DNA from 2 places in the Butyricimonas paravirosa genome. Region 1 is predicted to be linked to the other one. Evidence: riboswitches for the same ligand, from Rfam matches in the RefSeq annotation. Region 1 holds a riboswitch; the other holds the start of a gene.
The links. Region 1 has a riboswitch for cobalamin ahead of F1644_RS14310 (ABC transporter substrate-binding protein). Riboswitches for the same ligand answer to the same signal wherever they lie in the genome.
Positions count from the first base shown of each region.

Region 2: another riboswitch for cobalamin. It lies ahead of F1644_RS11220 (TonB-dependent receptor); the one in region 1 lies ahead of F1644_RS14310 (ABC transporter substrate-binding protein).

Region 1 covers NZ_CP043839.1:3,512,702-3,521,612, reverse strand. The annotation lists gene F1644_RS14325 (hypothetical protein) at 111-797, opposite strand; gene F1644_RS14320 (hypothetical protein) at 1,068-1,721, shown strand; gene F1644_RS14315 (cob(I)yrinic acid a,c-diamide adenosyltransferase) at 1,784-2,281, shown strand; cobalamin riboswitch at 2,360-2,565, shown strand; gene F1644_RS14310 (ABC transporter substrate-binding protein) at 2,733-3,821, shown strand; gene F1644_RS14305 (FecCD family ABC transporter permease) at 4,066-5,067, shown strand; gene F1644_RS14300 (ABC transporter ATP-binding protein) at 5,064-5,819, shown strand; gene F1644_RS14295 (ATP-binding protein) at 5,917-7,467, shown strand; gene F1644_RS14290 (ATP-binding protein) at 7,559-8,911, shown strand, end outside.
Region 2 covers NZ_CP043839.1:2,704,721-2,713,631, forward strand. The annotation lists gene F1644_RS11210 (cobaltochelatase subunit CobN) at 1-1,052, opposite strand, end outside; gene F1644_RS11215 (HmuY family protein) at 1,127-2,311, opposite strand; gene F1644_RS11220 (TonB-dependent receptor) at 2,347-4,566, opposite strand; cobalamin riboswitch at 4,705-4,906, opposite strand; gene F1644_RS11225 (beta-ketoacyl-ACP synthase III) at 5,045-6,046, opposite strand; gene rpmF (50S ribosomal protein L32) at 6,157-6,342, opposite strand; gene F1644_RS11235 (YceD family protein) at 6,359-6,874, opposite strand; gene F1644_RS11240 (2-dehydro-3-deoxyphosphooctonate aldolase) at 7,004-7,450, opposite strand; gene F1644_RS11245 (M16 family metallopeptidase) at 7,692-8,911, opposite strand, start outside.

The sequences.
Region 1 (8,911 bases):
ATCATTCATAGAGACCTAACATGACTGTGAATGATTATAACACAACCCGTTATGACTTATCGTTTTCATAAAACGAAATTCCACCATATTTCGTATCTCCTATCGCTCATTTACGATTCAGCCTCCCACAGGCACACCGAATCGGAAACATCCTTCCCGTCGGCATTTTTAGCAAAGGCATAAATGACAAGGCCTCCCCCGGCTATTTTTTCTGAAAAGTTCACGCTTTTTTCTATCGTCTCTCCCCGAAGTCCCAACTCCTCGACACGACAAATATATTTTGTCTTACAAAGAAGCACGGCATAAATTTTATCATCCAGAAAGCAATCAACGGACTCGATTTCTTCCTTCTCGTGAGTGAAAAAGATTCTCCGATTTTCCATATCAACCTCGGCACGAATTTCTGGGATCACCAACGACCCCGCTGCCACGCGTAATTTCTCGTAGTTGATCACCCCGTTAAATTCCTTGACTGCCTTCTTACGGCTATTGAAAGGTTTTTCCGGATTTGCTTTCTCCACGGTCACCGCATCCATCACGTTCGCACTGGTAAATCCCCGAAAACCTTTCGGGTAACCGTTCCCTCCGGGAAATCCCAACTGGACGGCATTTCTCATCCATACTTTCCGTTCCGTTATCGCCCCGAAAGCCGCGGACTGTCGTTTTTGCGGTTCCTGGCTCGGTTTACGCGAGATGCTTGTCCCCCGGCAATAATTTTTCCCGTTTGGTCCCCCGTAAGTGATCACGTTACCGAACTTACCCCGAATCTTTCCAAGTGGATTTACAAATTCCGCCATATCCTGTTATTTTTATGTTCCTCGCCAGCAAAGATACACAAATAAACCAATGTAGTTACATTTTCAAGCTAAATAAATCAATTATTACATGTATTATTCATGAGATATAAGTGATCACTTTCATGTAAAGCGCTATTAGAACGCTATTAAATCCCTATTAAATCGCTATATATAATAGCGTTTTAAAAGAGTTTTATTTGCGTATTAAAAATATTCTATCTACTTTTGCTCATGAATTAATACACGAGTGATTATCAAATAATTATTATCATGGAAAACACATTATCTATTCCTGTAGCTCTTCTGGCACAAGGCTCTATCCGGATCGACGGGATAACCTATTACCGACACGGCAATAAAGTTCGGGCCTGCAAATCACGACGGAGTCCTAAAAAAACAAGAACCGAGGGGGAAGAGGAATCCTCCAGCCGTTTCACGGAAGCCCGTAAAATGTGGAGAATCTACCGTCGTGCCATCGGGGATTTGCCGATATGGAAACTCATGGCCAAGGAGATGGGAATAAATAAAAGCGATTCCTTATTCCATTCTCAAAACGGGGGATGTTTTCGCCCGGGAGAAGGGGTATGGGCTTTCCCGACATTCCGATTCTCGACAGGCACGCTGGACGCACCGGTGATCACGAGTGTCACAAGGGAAGGATGGTCCGTGACCCTAAACTGGGAAAATGACATTGACTGCCCGAAAGCGAGCGTGTCAGATCAAGTGTACGTGGGATATTTTTACGGGACCTTACCCCGCGCCCCGCAAATGATCACGTGCCTTAACTCGTTCCGGGGCGACGGCAAAGTGACCGTGGACATCCCGGCAGCGAAACAACCGGAAGGGACACCCCTGCATCTCTACTTGTTTTTCGGCAATAAAGATACCACCCGTTTCTCTCCAAGCGTGTACGCGGGAGTGTAATGTTCATGCAGCTCTCCTACCCCCCAAAAAACTTAAAACCAAAAGGACATGACACTTAGAGGATACATCCATATCTAAACGGGAAAGGGAAAACAACCGCGGCCTTCGGACTGGCCGTCCGGGCTTTATGTGCCGGGAAAAGTGTTTTCATCGGGCAATTCGTCAAGAGCATGAAATATAACGAAACAGCCATAGAACCCTTGTTCGACCACCTTGTTATCCAGCAATTCGGAGAAGGCCGCTTCATTGAAAGAGAACCCACCCCGGCAGATATACAAGCAGCTCACGAAGGGCTGGAAAAATGTCGCCAACATCTTATGGAAGGTAAATTCGATATGGTTATCTTGGACGAACTGACAATTGCCCTGTATTACTCCATGCTTTCCCTAGAAGAAGTGTTAAATGTTCTCCGCCAACGCTCCCCTCACACCGAAGTCGTAATTACCGGACGTTACGCACCTCAGGAATTAATCGATATAGCAGACCTCGTAACAAATATGCAAGAAGTGAAACACTATTATTCGCTTGGCGTCCTGTCCCGTAACGGGATTGATCATTGAAAACCTCGCCTAATAGCGGTTCATACCAATGAAATAAAAATCTTTTATACAATTTATTGCCTAATTAAAAATTACAACCTATTTTCGCACCGTCATAGTTTCATACACCACTTCGTGTTGTGTTGAATGAAAAAGGGAATCCGGTGGAAATCCGGAACAATACCCGTTGCTGTATTTCCCCCTTTTAAAGGAAAAGTTTATCGTACGTTTGCCACTGGTTAGAATGCTGGGAAGGCACGATAAAAGGGATAAGTCAGAAGACCTGCTATGATCGGGACAGATTTGCATCTGCGGGATTCAGATGGTAATCAGGTATAGATGGCAAGGTCATTCTGTTTTTGATTTACCGTTTCAGTTTTTCCCCTCTCGCATAAATATCTCTCTCGAAGTTTTATAAAAACTATTACATATGAAACAAGTACTATTATTATTCACGTTTATCGTTTTTCTGATGCTATCCGGTTGTCAGACGAAAACAAAGTCCACAAGCGCCTTCACGAAGGAAGTTTACACACCGGAATACGCCACGGGATTCGACATCATGGGAGCTGATAACACGGAAAGCACGATTATTCACGTGCGTAACCCCTGGCAGGGAGCGGAAGGCGTTGAAATGTCCTACTTCGTGGCTCGGAACGGGGAGCAGGCACCGAAAGATTTTGACGGTGTGATTATTCCCGCAGGAGCGAAACGAATTGTATGTATGTCATCCACTTACATCGCCATGCTAGATGCCATAAACCAAGTGGATCGGGTAGTAGGAGTTTCCGGAATGAATTATGTTTCCAACCCGTATGTCCTTGCACACAAAGAAACCATAAAAGACATGGGGGCGGAAATAAATTATGAACTTCTTGTCGGGTTGGCCCCGGATCTTGTATTACTATACGGCATCGGGGACGCACAATCAACCGTGGCGGACAAACTAAAAGAATTGAATGTTCCTTATATGTACGTGGGAGAATACCTGGAAGAATCTCCGCTGGGCAAGGCCGAATGGCTGGTTGCCATTTCCGAATTGACGGATAGCCGGGAAACAGGTACAAAAGTATTTAGAGAGATTCCCGAACGTTATAACAACATGAAACAGTTAACGGCAAACGTGGAAAAACGTCCTACCGTCATGCTGAACACACCGTGGAATGACAGTTGGGCCATGCCTTCCATGAAAAGCTACGTGGCACAATTAATCACGGACGCAGGGGGAGATTATATTTACAAAAAAAACACCTCTAACGGGGCCGAACCCATCGGACTGGAAACAGCCTACGGGTTGATTCGCGAGGCTGACGTGTGGTTGAATGTAGGTATGGCGACGACTCTCGACGAGTTGAAGATCATGAATCCGAAATTCAAGGACGCAAAAGCCATCCAGGAAAACGAGGTCTATAATAATAACCTGCGCTTAACTCCCGAAGGGGGAAATGATTACTGGGAATCGGCCGTTGTTCACCCGGACATCGTACTCCGGGACCTGATCAAAATCTTACACCCGGAACTGGTGACGGAGGATTTGTATTATTACAGGCACTTGGAATAGTTTAAAATTTAGAGTTTAGAATGAAAAAGGCATCTACCCCCACCAGCTCCCCCTTACACAGGGGGAGAGACGAACGCGAGAAGGCGCTACGATATTATAGCGTATCCTACCCCTCGTGTAAGGGGGAGTTAGAGGGGGTAGTTAAAGCGTCGGCCTTGTACGGCTGGAATCTAAAATCGTAAATCAAGAAATTAACAACGGTGATGTCATTTTCAATTGTCCATTTTCAATTTTCAATTTTATCGTGAAACGCAATTCGATCATATTCCTTTTCCTGGGTCTGCTGACTTTCGTGTTGTTCGTACTCGACTTGTTGTCGGGGGATTCGGCACTTTCCGTCGGGCAGGTTTGGAACGTGTTCATGGGTAACGAGACGGACATGACAACCCGGAATATCGTGCTGTCGATTCGATTGGTGAGAGTGATCGTCGCCGTTTTGATCGGTGTGGCTCTTTCGATAAGCGGCTTGCAGATGCAGACCGTTTTCCGGAACCCGTTGGCAGATCCTTACTTGTTGGGAGTAAGTTCCGGATCGGGATTAGGCGTTGCTTTCTTTATCCTGGGAGCTCCCCTGCTGGGACTGGCACATTCCGGTTTCTGGCAGTCGGTAGGTATTGTCGGGGCCGGATGGGGCGGGGCCGTCATGGTTCTGTTACTGATTGCCATCATCAGTCGTTACGTGAAAAATATTCTTGGAGTGTTGATCATGGGAGTGATGATCGGTTACATCGCGGGAGCCATCATACAAATTTTACAGTATTTGAGTTCTGCCGAGCAATTGAAAATGTTTTTCCTGTGGTCGATGGGCTCCCTGGGACATGTCACGACCACGAAACTATTTATCATGATTCCCGTGATTTGCGTGGGCGTCATTCTCTCGATTTATTGTATCAAGGCATTAAATCTTCTTCTACTCGGGGAGAATTACGCCCAGACGATGGGACTCAATATACGGCGCACCAGAACGCTTATTTTCGTATCGACAACGTTGTTGACCGGAACCGTGACGGCATTTTGCGGCCCGGTAGGCTTTCTCGGACTTGCCGTGCCTCACGTGGCCCGTATGTTGTTTAACGATGCGGATCACCGGACGCTTTTGCCGGGAAGTATATTGCTGGGAGTCGTGGCCATGTTACTATGTGATATTATTGCTAAAACACTCGTGCTACCCATAAATTGTATTACCGCCCTGCTGGGAATTCCGGTAATTATTTGGGTGGTATATAAAAACCTTCGACCGGCATGATACAACTGGAATCTTTAACACTAGGATACGGGCAAGAGGTTCTGCTTGACCAGGTATCGGCCAACTTGGACGGGGGTGGACTGATCGCCCTGCTGGGACGTAATGGTAGCGGGAAAAGTACCTTACTACGGGCCACGGCGGGGTTAGGGAAAATCAAGTCCGGGCGAATATTGCTGGCCGGGAAAGACCTTACCGGGTTGCGACCGGAGGAACTGGCTCGTACCGTTAGTTTCGTAACTACCGAAAAGGTACGGATTCCTAACCTGAAATGCCGTGATGTAGTCGCCCTCGGGCGGGCTCCCTACACGAACTGGGTAGGACGACTGCAACCACGAGACCGGGAAATCGTTGATAAATCCCTAGCATTACTCGATATGTCCACCTATGCCGAACGAACAATGGACCAGATGTCGGACGGGGAATGCCAGCGAATCATGATCGCCCGGGCTCTCGCACAAGACACTCCCATCATCCTGCTTGATGAACCCACCTCTTTTCTGGACCTACCGAACCGTTACGAACTGGGGGTTCTATTGCAAAGACTGGCTCACGAACAAAACAAATGCATTCTTTTTTCAACCCACGAACTGGATATTGCTCTCACGCTCTGCGATTCCATCGCCCTGATTGACCGTCCGCATTTGCATTACCTGCCCACGCGACAGATGATCAACAGCGGTCATATCGAACGCTTGTTCCGGAACGAAACCATCACGTTCGACCCGAAAGAATTACGTATTCGTGTCCGATGAAAGGCTGCTTAAGAGAGGCGTTAAACTTGTCGTTCATTTTCGATAATCATAGAAAATTGAGTATCTTTGTTCTATTATTATCCATAAACGAACGCATATGAGTGAGAAAATTTATCCCATAGGTATCCAGAATTTCGAGAAAATTCGAAAAGAAGGTTATTTCTATATTGACAAGACTGCCTTGATTTACCGACTGGTAAAAACGGGTAGTTATTACTTTCTCAGTCGCCCGCGTCGTTTTGGAAAGAGCTTGTTAATCTCCACGCTCGATGCCTATTTCCGGGGAGAAAAAGAATTGTTTAAAGGATTGGCAATAGAGAAACTGGAAAAAGATTGGGTGAAACGCCCGGTATTACATATAGACCTGAATATCGGGAAATACGATGCTCCCGACAGCCTGGACAAGATATTGAACGAGGCTCTAGTGAAGTGGGAAACGGTGTTTGGCACGGGTGCCGGGGAAAGCACTTTGGCGTTACGTTTCAAAGGTGTCGTGGAACGCGCCTACAAGCAATCCGGACAACGGGTTGCCATCCTTGTTGACGAGTACGACAAACCCCTGTTACAAGCTATTGGTGACGAGGATCTTCAACGGGAATACCGCAACACGCTGAAGCCTTTCTATGGTGTACTTAAAACCATGGACGGGTGTATCCAGTTTGCCATGCTCACGGGCGTGACTAAATTCGGGAAGGTAAGCGTGTTCAGTGACCTGAACAACCTGGAAGATCTTTCCATGTGGAACGAATATGTCACTCTTTGCGGTGTCAGCAATCAAGAAATACATGAAAATTTAGAAGAAGAATTACATGAATTTGCCAAGGCTCAAAGCATGACATACGATGAAGTCAACACGGAACTGGAAAAATGGTATGACGGGTATCACTTCACGCATAATTCTATCGGCATGTACAATCCGTTTAGTCTGCTAAGCGCATTCAAACGGAAAGATTTTAGCAATTACTGGTTCGAAACGGGCACACCTACCTATCTCGTGGAGTTGCTGAAACGCAATCATTATGACCTGGAACGCATGGCATCCGAAGAAACCAACTCAGACGTATTGAATAGCATTTACGGGGACGAACAGCCTATTCCCGTGATCTTCCAGAGTGGGTACCTCACGATAAAAGGCTATGATAAACGCTTTGGACTTTATCGCCTTGGATTCCCAAACAAAGAGGTGGAGGAAGGTTTTATCAATTTTCTGATGCCTTTTTACACCCGGTTCAACAAAATTGAGGCTCCATTTGAAATTCAAAAATTTGTCCACGAGATCGAGACAGGGCAACTGGATGCCTTTTTCAATAGATTGAAAAGTTTTCTGGCCGATACTCCTTACGAGCTGATCAGTGAACAAGAACGTCATTATCAAAACGTGCTTTTTATCATCTTCAAGCTGGTAGGTTTTTACACGGAAGTCGAGTATCACACTTCCGAGGGACGTGTGGATCTCGTGTTGAAAACTAACGATTACATTTACATCATGGAATTTAAACTGAATGGCAGTGCCGAAGAGGCCTTGCAACAAATCCATGACAAGCATTACGCTCAACCATTCCAATCAGATAAACGCAAGATATTTAAAATTGGCGTGAACTTCAGTTCGAAAACAAGGAATATCGAGAAATGGATCGTGGAGTCATAACCAGTATCTTTAATTTTTAAAACATAGCTATCTTCGATAATCATATAAAATTGAATATCTTTGTTCTATTATTATCCATAAACGAACGCACATGAGTGAGAAAATTTATCCTATAGGTATCCAGAATTTCGAGAAAATCCGGAAAGAAGGTTATGCTTACGTTGACAAAACCGCCTTGATTTACCGATTGGTGAAAAAAGGAAGTTATTACTTTCTCAGTCGCCCGCGTCGTTTTGGAAAGAGCCTGTTAATCTCCACGCTCGATGCCTATTTTCTCGGAAAAAAGGAGTTGTTTAACGGGTTGGCCATGGAAAAACTAGAGAAGGATTGGATTCGGCGGCCCGTGCTACACCTGGATCTCAATATTGGAAAATACGATGCCCCGGATAGCTTGGATAAAATACTCGAAGAGGCCATATCAAAATGGGAAGTACTTTACGGCACCGGAGTCGGAGAGTCTACCCTAGCCCTACGTTTCAAAGGAATCGTGGAACGAGCCTGCCAGCAATCCGGCCAACGAGTAGCCATTCTCGTTGACGAGTACGACAAACCCTTGTTACAAGCTATTGGAAACGAGAATCTTCAACGAGAATACCGTAACACGTTGAAACCTTTCTACGGAGTGCTCAAAACAATGGATGGTTGCATCCAATTCGCCATCTTAACCGGGGTAACCAAATTCGGGAAAGTCAGCGTGTTCAGTGATTTGAATAACCTGATAGACATTTCGATGGATGAACCTTTCATTTCCTTGTGCGGAATGACAGAGCAAGAAATTCATGACAATTTTGAAGAAGATTTGCACGAGTTAGCCGCTGCACAAAAGATGACCTACGAGGAAGTGGGAGCTGAATTGAAGAAGTATTACGATGGTTACCATTTTGTCGAAAATTCTGAAGGTATATACAATCCATTCAGCGTGCTGAATACATTTTTCAAGATGAAATTCGGTAGTTACTGGTTTGAAACGGGTACACCCACCTATCTCGTGGAGCTACTGAAACGCAATCATTACGATCTGGAACGGATGGCAACCGAAGAAACCAACTCAGACGTATTGAATAGTATTTACGGGGACGAACAGCCTATCCCCGTGATCTTCCAGAGCGGGTACCTCACGATAAAAGGCTATGACAAAGAATTCGGATTATATCGCCTAGGATTTCCAAACAAAGAAGTGGAGGAAGGTTTTATCAATTTCCTAATGCCTTTTTACACCCGGTTCAACAAGATAGAAGCTCCATTTGAAATACAAAAATTCGTTCGTGAAATACGTACAGGGCAACTGGATGCCTTTTTCAATAGATTGAAAAGTTTTCTGGCCGATACTCCTTACGAGCTGATCAGTGAACAGGAACGGCACTATCAAAACGTGCTTTTCATCATCTTCAAGCTGGTAGGTTTTTACACGGAAGTCGAGTATCACACTTCCGAGGGACGTGTG
Region 2 (8,911 bases), 810 kb from region 1:
TCAACCAGATTCTTTACCCGGTCCGCCACGGGAACAAATTGATAATACCCGTTCTTATCAGCATCCTGCACGGAAAGCACTTGTGAACGAGTACCCCCGTCAATTTCCGGCAATACCACACTAGCCGACAGGTACCCTCCGGCCAATCCCCTTGGGTCCTTTTCCCATTCATCCCGTTCCTGCAAAAGAGTTAACGGACAAAACAACGGGATATTACGTTCCCGTAACCACTCCACGCTTTTATCACTTCCCAAACGCCCCATCGGCAGATAAATCACGGCATCGGGAGAAACCTCCTGCAACATCTGTAAACGTTTTCCTGCCGCATAAACGGGATACACGTTAAAACCTGCACGTTCCAAACTGACAACCAGAGTATCCACATTCGCCCGGTTACCACTTAAAGGAGAAGTCATGCCGGAAACAATAGCTATGGAAGGAGCCCCCTCCTTATAAAAACCATTTTTACGATAATAGCTGTTGTACCCGTCCAAATCCGTAAAATAGTTATCATCTCCCAAATGCCAATAAAAATTAGAAGGCAAATGTTGCGGATCAGCCGGCATCGTTGTAAAAAGCTTATGCTTGTCGAGTTCTGCACGGCAGAAATAAAGCAGATTACGGTAATTCGTCTTATTACCATTTCCGTAATAATCTCCAATGCGTTCCTGCTGAAGACTATCCACATTATGATTTGTAATTACCCCAGAAGAAAATATTAAAGTATACACCGCGGTTCCCTTCGCCCCTGCAGTCTGAATAGCCGCGGCTTGTTCTCCGTTTAAACGTAATCCGGGACCAAAAAATAAAACAACATCGTAATTTTTCAACTTACTTGCATCCTCCGGTTTCAATGCATCGACTTGTATCATCCGACTGTCATTCGCCAAAGCGATACTAGATGCCTGATAAGCGGGGAAATTAATTAATGCAACCCGAGTCGGGGCAAGGTAACGGGAATAAAGTCCCCAGATACAGCAAAGTAGGATAATCACTATCCCCACCTTTAACAATATCTTTTTACGTGTACGAACAAAAGATTTCAATCCCATAACATCAGATTTTAATAAACCAAATTACCCCGGAGCCTAAACTCCGGGGGACAAACACTATTATTTACCTCCTGTCACTTTGCAGGATAGATATATTCAAATTCTATATTTCCCTTTTCATTCGTACCTTTATAGGTCTTCATTATAATCTTTGCCCAATGTTCACCATCTGCCGTTTGAATAGCAAAAACGTTATTATTATAATACCACTTCATTTCTGCAGGAGCATTAAACCATGCCCACGTTGGTTGTTCTTTACATTGGAAAGCAGGACTTCCACTTTTATTCTCAAAACTTCCCATCGTGGTCATCATGCTAACCAGCTTATCTATTGTATAACCAGATTTAGGCACACTCGGAACATCATCAAAACTCGTCTTATTCATATCCAAGGCACCACCTTGACCTTTACCGGAAGTTCCGCTATTCGTACGGATATAATAACGCTGAAATGCAATATCCCAATCCAAGCTGGTTGCAGCTTGTTCCTCTGTCAATTCAACAAAATCCCCTTTAGCAAAGGAAAAATATTTCCATGGATCTGTTGCATTTGAAGAAGCTAGATAAACGATGTTATTCGTAACAGGTGTTTCCGGTTCTTCCGGCTCATCACCACCCTGCTCTATGTCTGCATCAGCCTCTCCATCATATATATAACGGAATGTAATGTGGCCAGAATTTCCTAATTTATCTTTATAAGTATCGAAAATCACTTTTGCACAATTCTTTCCGTCAGCAGAACGGAAAACAAAAACATTGTGATTATAATACCAAGTAGATTCCATATATTTATACCAAGCCCAACTATTAGAACCTTCACATTCTATCCCCGGATTATAAGAATCTTTCGTGAAATTTCCCATCGTAGTCATGATATTCAGAGAATCATCTACCACAAACTCGGAATTCACATTTCCAGTAACAGCAGCAAAAGTTGTCGCTCCAGAATCAAGCACTCCACCCTTTCCTTTTCCAGAAGTCCCACTATTGGTTTTCACGTAATAACGATTGAAAGCAACATCCCACTCCAAACTTGTTGTGGCCTGCTCTGTTGTCAATTCAACAAAATCTCCTTTTTTAAAAGAAAAATATTTCCAACCGCTATTATAATCTGCCGATTCAAAAGTACGAGTACGGATAGAATCATCTACCTCCGGACCATCACCGTCACCATCATCATCTGTACAAGCCATAAAGTTAAACGAAAATGCCAGACAAGCCAATAGCATGAGGCATGATTTTAAATTAAACTTTTTCATTCTATATCAATATTAAGTTAAAGATTCTCATGTTGTCAGAAACGGAATATCACGGAACCGAAGAATCGACGTCCGGCATCATACGTCGTGTAATGTTCCGTGTCCGTATAATCAAATAAATTCTGAATTCCGCCTGTTAACGTCAACCTCATAAACTTCTTTTGCCAAGGCGTATATTGGGCCACCAACTTCCAAAGACTATAAGCCGGTTTTGTATTTTCACGAATCACCTCTATTTCTTGACCGCTATCGTCCGTTTCAGTGGATTTACTCTGTGACAATTTCTTAGAAGTCCACCGTCCGGAGAGAGAAACAGAACCATCCCGTTTCAATAATTTACCGCGTAATGTCGTGGTAAAATTCAAGGCGTGTTTTGAATTTCCGGACAATTGCAAATCCGTCTCCCGATCTCTCGCATCAGTATAAGCATAAGTTCCCCTCAGCAACAATTGCTTAATCGGGTAATAAGTTAATGTTCCTTCTGCCCCGCGTATACGCACGGCCTCCACATTTGCATAATGCATTTCTGCTCCCAATTGTCCCGGTTCCGGATCTTCCACGTCAATAACAAAAGAATTAATTTTATCTTTTATCGTGTTCTGGTACCCTTCCACGCTTGCATTCAACCGTCCATTGTAAGTATATTCCGCCGAAACCGATAAATAATTGGAATACTCCGGTTTCAAATCTGGATTTCCAACATTATGCGACACACTTCCCATGTCAAAATCAGAATACAACTCCGTCAAGCCGGGAGCTTTAAATCCCCGACTATACCCGGCACGGAATTTAAAACTGCCCGGGGCATACATCAAATTTACTTTCGGGGTATACGCGTCACCAAAAACAGAATGGTGCGTGTAACGGAAACCTCCTACCAAATCCAGCTCCGGCAATATCTGCCAATCCACCTGCACGAAAACATTCGCATCGTTCACTTTTCTCACGGTTTGTTCCTTACCGTATTGCATCTTATTATAATTCCGAGTCCAATTCCATTCAATTCCTCCAACAATCTCCACGTTCTTCAAGGGACTATAAATATCTGTCAAACGGGCTGTCTGCTCGTGAGAAGTCGCATTCGTACTATCTGCAAGATCAATCAAATCATACACGGTCTTACGAGTATAAAAATCTCCGTAATACACCGCATACAACTTATTCTTTTCCCCGAAGGCATGCTCCAATGATGCCCGGAATGTTTTGTTTAAACTGCGATAATGCGTTGGAGATTCTCCCTTGGGAGGATTCTCTACTTCATTCCAATAGAAAGAAGCTGAAGCCACCACTTTCGTCCGTTCATTATTCCATCCTACCTTCTCCTCTATATTCATATCATGTGAAGGATTCATCGTGTAAGACTGGGGTGTTTCGGGCGTAAGATCATACCCATCCGTGGAATTACGACGAAAAAGAGTCTGGGAGAAAAATCCCTTGTGAGCCAACCCGATCCCCGCATCCAACTGCAGGTCATTAAACTTAGAATAACGAGCTTTTGCCCAGCCTTCCAAAGAGCGTTTCGGAGAATCCGTGATAATATTCACAACCATACCCATGGCACTTGACCCGTAAAGAGCAGAAGCCGCACCTTTCAAAATCTCGATCCGTTTAATATTGGACGTACTCAGCCGATCGAAATCGATAGGTCCCCCGGGAGTCTGAGATAACCTCTCCCCATCAACCAAGATAAGGATGTAACTATTTTCCAATCCCTGAATCTGGATATTATTACCGCGAGGGTCCACGTTAAAACGAAGCCCCGGAATATTGTACTCCAGAACATCCATCATACTCTCGTAATCATTTCGTTGTAACTCCTCGGCAGAAACGACACGAGTCATCACGGGAGCCTCGGAAATCACCTTTTCCGTTCTCGTACCTGTAATAACCACCTCATCCAAATCCAACAAACTCTTCTTCAGCTTAATAACAAGCCCAGAGATCGTTCCAGGAGCCACATCAACTTCACGAGTCTCATACCCAACAGAACGAACCGTCAAAGTTGCTTTACGATTGGCAGGCACGTCAATTTTAAATTTTCCTTCCGTATCGCAAACACTCCCCCAACCTAACTCTTTCACCATGAGAGTTGATAAAGGTATTGCTTCCCCTGTTTCAACATCCACGACTTTTCCGGTTAATTTTACCGTTTTCACCGTATCAGCCATCACCTCCGGTTGAATCGCCATAAGTCTTGACATTGGTGCAAAATTCAATACAAGTACGCCACATACTAGCAATAAGATACTTTTCATGTTTATTATTTTTTCATAAACATTATAAACGCCACACGACAGCACACATCACGCACATCCGTGGCTTCATAAATGTTACTGTTAATAAAAACAATAGCTATTATTTTTTCCTTTTTATCATCCTTATTCCCGAGAACAATAAAAACATCTAATTCAGGCAGGTTTTCTGACTTTCTCCGCTTATGTCGCCTTCCCGGACGAACCAGTGGCATGAGGTGACTAAGCATTTCCCGTGTAACGGGAAAGAGATTACAGCAACGGGTATTGTTCCGGACTCTCACCGGATTCCCTTACATCCCATACAGATAGCATGGGACTCACCAAAATCGACGCAAATATATAAAATAATTTATTTCTTAATGAAAAAAACAATTATTTTCTAATAATCAGCTAAAATATCTTACACCCATCTTCTGAAATCAAAAAAGCTGTTCGGGAAATAACCGAACAGCCTCGTATATCGTATTATCGATACAATCTAACCCTTATGAGTATATCCCCATTTCAAATAAATGGCACCCCATGTAAATCCGGCACCAAAAGCAGCAAGGATCAAATTATCCCCCTTCTTCAGTTGGTCCTCCCATTCATACAGACACAACGGGATTGTTGCCGAGGTCGTGTTACCGTATTTTTGGATATTAACCATGACCTTCTCTTTGGGTAACCCCATTCGTTCCCCGGTAGCCTTGATAATACGCAGGTTTGCCTGATGAGGTACCAGCCAAGCCACGTCCTCCGAGGACAAGTTATTGCGTTCCATCACTTCCACCGACACGTCTGCCATGTTCGATACAGCATGTTTAAACACGGGCTGTCCTTCCTGGTAAATATAATGTTCCCGGGCTAAAACCGTATCAATGGTTGGCGGTTTCAAAGAACCACCTGCTTTCATATGTAGGTGAACACGTCCCATTCCATCCGAACGCAATATGTGGTCAATTACCCCCAAATCTTCAGTTGTCGGCTCCAGCAACACGGCGGCAGCCGCATCTCCGAAAATAGGACAAGTTGCCCGATCCGTGTAATCCGTAATCGCGGACATCTTTTCAGCTCCCACGACAATCACTTTTTTATAACGCCCGCTCTCCACGTACTGCGTCGCCGTGATCAAGCCATATAGGAAACCGGAACATCCGGCATTAAGATCAAAACTAAAAGCATTCTTTATTCCCACCATATCGGAAATCACGTTCCCGTTAGCAGGGAAATGCATGTCGGCCGTAACCGTACAGCAAATCAATAAATCAACTTCTTCCGGTTTCAAACCTGTTTTACGAAACAAGTCCTCCACCGCTCTGGCCCCGAGGTAAGCACTGCCTTTACCGGCATCCCGCAAAATACGTCTCTCTTTTATACCGATTCGAGTCATGATCCATTCGTCTGTGGTATCTACCATCCGGCTCAACTCCTCGTTAGTTAGAATATAGTCGGGATAATACGCTCCTACCCCTGTGATTACCGCTCTTGGCCTTTCCATAAAATAAAAATTTTCAAATTGAATAATAGAATCAGACACCTATATACAATCATAGCCCCCTAGTACAGGGGGCTGTATTATCTAAGGCAATCTTTATCATTGCATCAAAATTATGCAACAACTGCTTTCTCAATAGCCAATTTACCCCTGTAATACCCACATTCCGGGCATACAGTATGATACTGAACTGCAGCACCACAATTTGAACACTTTGCTATTGCAGGAACCGTTGCCTTATCGTGAGTTCTTCTTTTATTCCTTCTCTGTTTAGAGATTCGGTGTTTAGGATGTGCCATTTCTCTCTAGTTTTATTTAGTTATTATTAATTAATTTCCTCAATTCATCCCAGCGGGGATCAATCTTATCATTCTCTTCTTCCATTGTCAACTCTTCCAGTACATGCTCCATCTCCTCGTTACATTCTCCCTCCGGGTGAACCACGCGAAGCGGGTAATTCAGCATATACACCTCATATAGCGGTTCACTCAAATCCAGATAATCATCATCTTGAGCCAAGATAATAAAATCATCATCATTTCCTTCCTCTCTCTCCCCGTACTTCGCGTACAAGTTCAATTCTCCGCTAATTGGTAACTCCATTTCCTCCAGACAGCGATCGCAAATTGCTTCTACCGTCCCTTCGATCGTCATCCGAACCTCCATCAGCAGGGATGATTTCACGATATTTACTCTCGCGTTTACTTTTCCTTTCGTTCCTTTTGTCGCGTCAAAACAATCAAAAAAACTGCCATCCATGACAAACTCGAAAGTGTGAACGCCTTCCCCTAAGCCTCTGTGGGCTATCTTATATTCTTTCAATCTGTCCACTACTCTTGACGTAAAACGGGGACAAATGTACAAAAAAATATAATACCCAGTACATTCATACCCGTTTTTTTCTTGGAAACAAAATCTTGTATCTCTCTCCCACTTAATCGTGTTCGCCTTTTGAAGTTTCTATTTCCGCAATGTGAACCCTACCGGCACTTGCAAAGTTTCTGAATCGTACATATTCAGATAAAGAATAATTTTTTGGAACATCCCCTCGATGCTAATCTCGTACATATCCAACATTCCACTATCACCGAAAACTGCGTTTTGGGTCTTGAACGGGCAGCAACTCCCTTGACGTTTATACGAAACCTTCTCTCCGTTAGGACCTGCCAATGCGTTCAAAAAGCGTTGTTCATTCAGAGGGCCTTCCATCCCCCCACCTACCTTGATTGGATTATCCTCCGTGTACCCATAGGTCTTGTCACGAGCAAATTTCGTGATCTTAAAAGTTCTCGCATCCAAAAGCTCGTGCCGGACGTTTGCTTCCCCCTTCCGGACACTCTTTTTCGAAGTCGCACAAGAACTCATCAAGAGTACCACAATACAGATAAATAAATAGATCGTTTTCATAATTTTGAATAATTAATGATTCATGTGAATCAGCAGTTAGGAAAATATACTCTACAAAGGTTAGAAATCTATTTCTAATAAACAACAGGGAGCCACAAGGCCCCATGTCAGGCTATCCTTCCTCGACACCAACCACCCGGCATCATGCCTTTTCTAACACGGCATGAACACCAACGAGTATTCATGCCGTGTAGATGCTATGTTAAAACTATGTTCATGGTCTAGTGCACCCATAGCCCATTCATCGAGTAACCATCGTCGTCGGATTTACCACCACCTCCTTCAAATTCCCATCAGCCATGATTTTCCGGGCAAGCTCCTGCACTTTTTCCACTGTGATCGAATTCAACAATTTATTGTAATCAACATCCCAATCCTCACCCCACGTGTAATACGTCTGTAATAAAATCAAACGAGTCTGAACATTCCTTGCATTTTGAGTTTCCATCTTTCGCCAATATTCCAGATGCTTGTTTAAATCTTCAGGATCAGGCCCTTTGTCGGCAATCTGAAAAAGCTCGTCTTTTACCACCCGAACCAGCTCTTCCACCATGTCCGGGTTCGTCTGGAAAGTTACCTTCAGATCATACGTACCGATCGGTTGTCTGGAGAGAGTTCCATTCACGGAAACCCCGTAACTTCCACCTTTTTCCTCTCGAATAATTTGATTATAGCGTGATTGAAGACAAGCGGAAAGCATTCCCATCGTCATCATATTCTGTTGCGTGTAGTCCATCCCGCCCGAGTAACCAATACTAACCATACTTCTGGCAGTTTCCATACGTATTTCTTGCCTTTCCTCTTTCACTCCGGGCAACACCCTCACCCCGTCATCCTTCCATCCCAATTGTTGCTTCCCGGCAGGAAGTCCTCCAATATATTTTTCCACCAGAGGCTTGAAAGTTTCCATGTCAATATCCCCGACAAAATAAAAAGTATAATTACCTGCCGCATCAGTAAACAAATTACGATACCAAGAGCTAATTTTACCACAATCAATACCTGCCAAGATCTGTTCATCAGGAATTCGTGTTCGCTGTTGGTCACCATACGTGATCTTATTCACCATTTGTGTCATGACAAAATCCGGAGAGTTTACTGAATTTTCCAAATTTTTCCGGTTCGCCTCGATTACCATATCCAAACGCCCCCGATCAAAATTAGGACGTGTAAAATACAGATACGTCAATTGTAACATGGTCTCCACGTCTCCTTTCGCGGCACTTCCGTTTATATCTGTCGAAAAACGATTAATCGTAGGTTGTATGTTAACAACCTTGCTACCCAACACCTTTCGTAACTGCTCTGCAGTGAAATCCCCTACTCCCGAAGCACTCACCACCTGTGCGAGCATCGAAACCGAATAATAATCCTCCGTGGGAATCATGGAAAGTCCCCCACTCGCCTGACCGCTCATGACGATCTGATACGGAGTATCCGTGGTTGGTAACACTACAACTC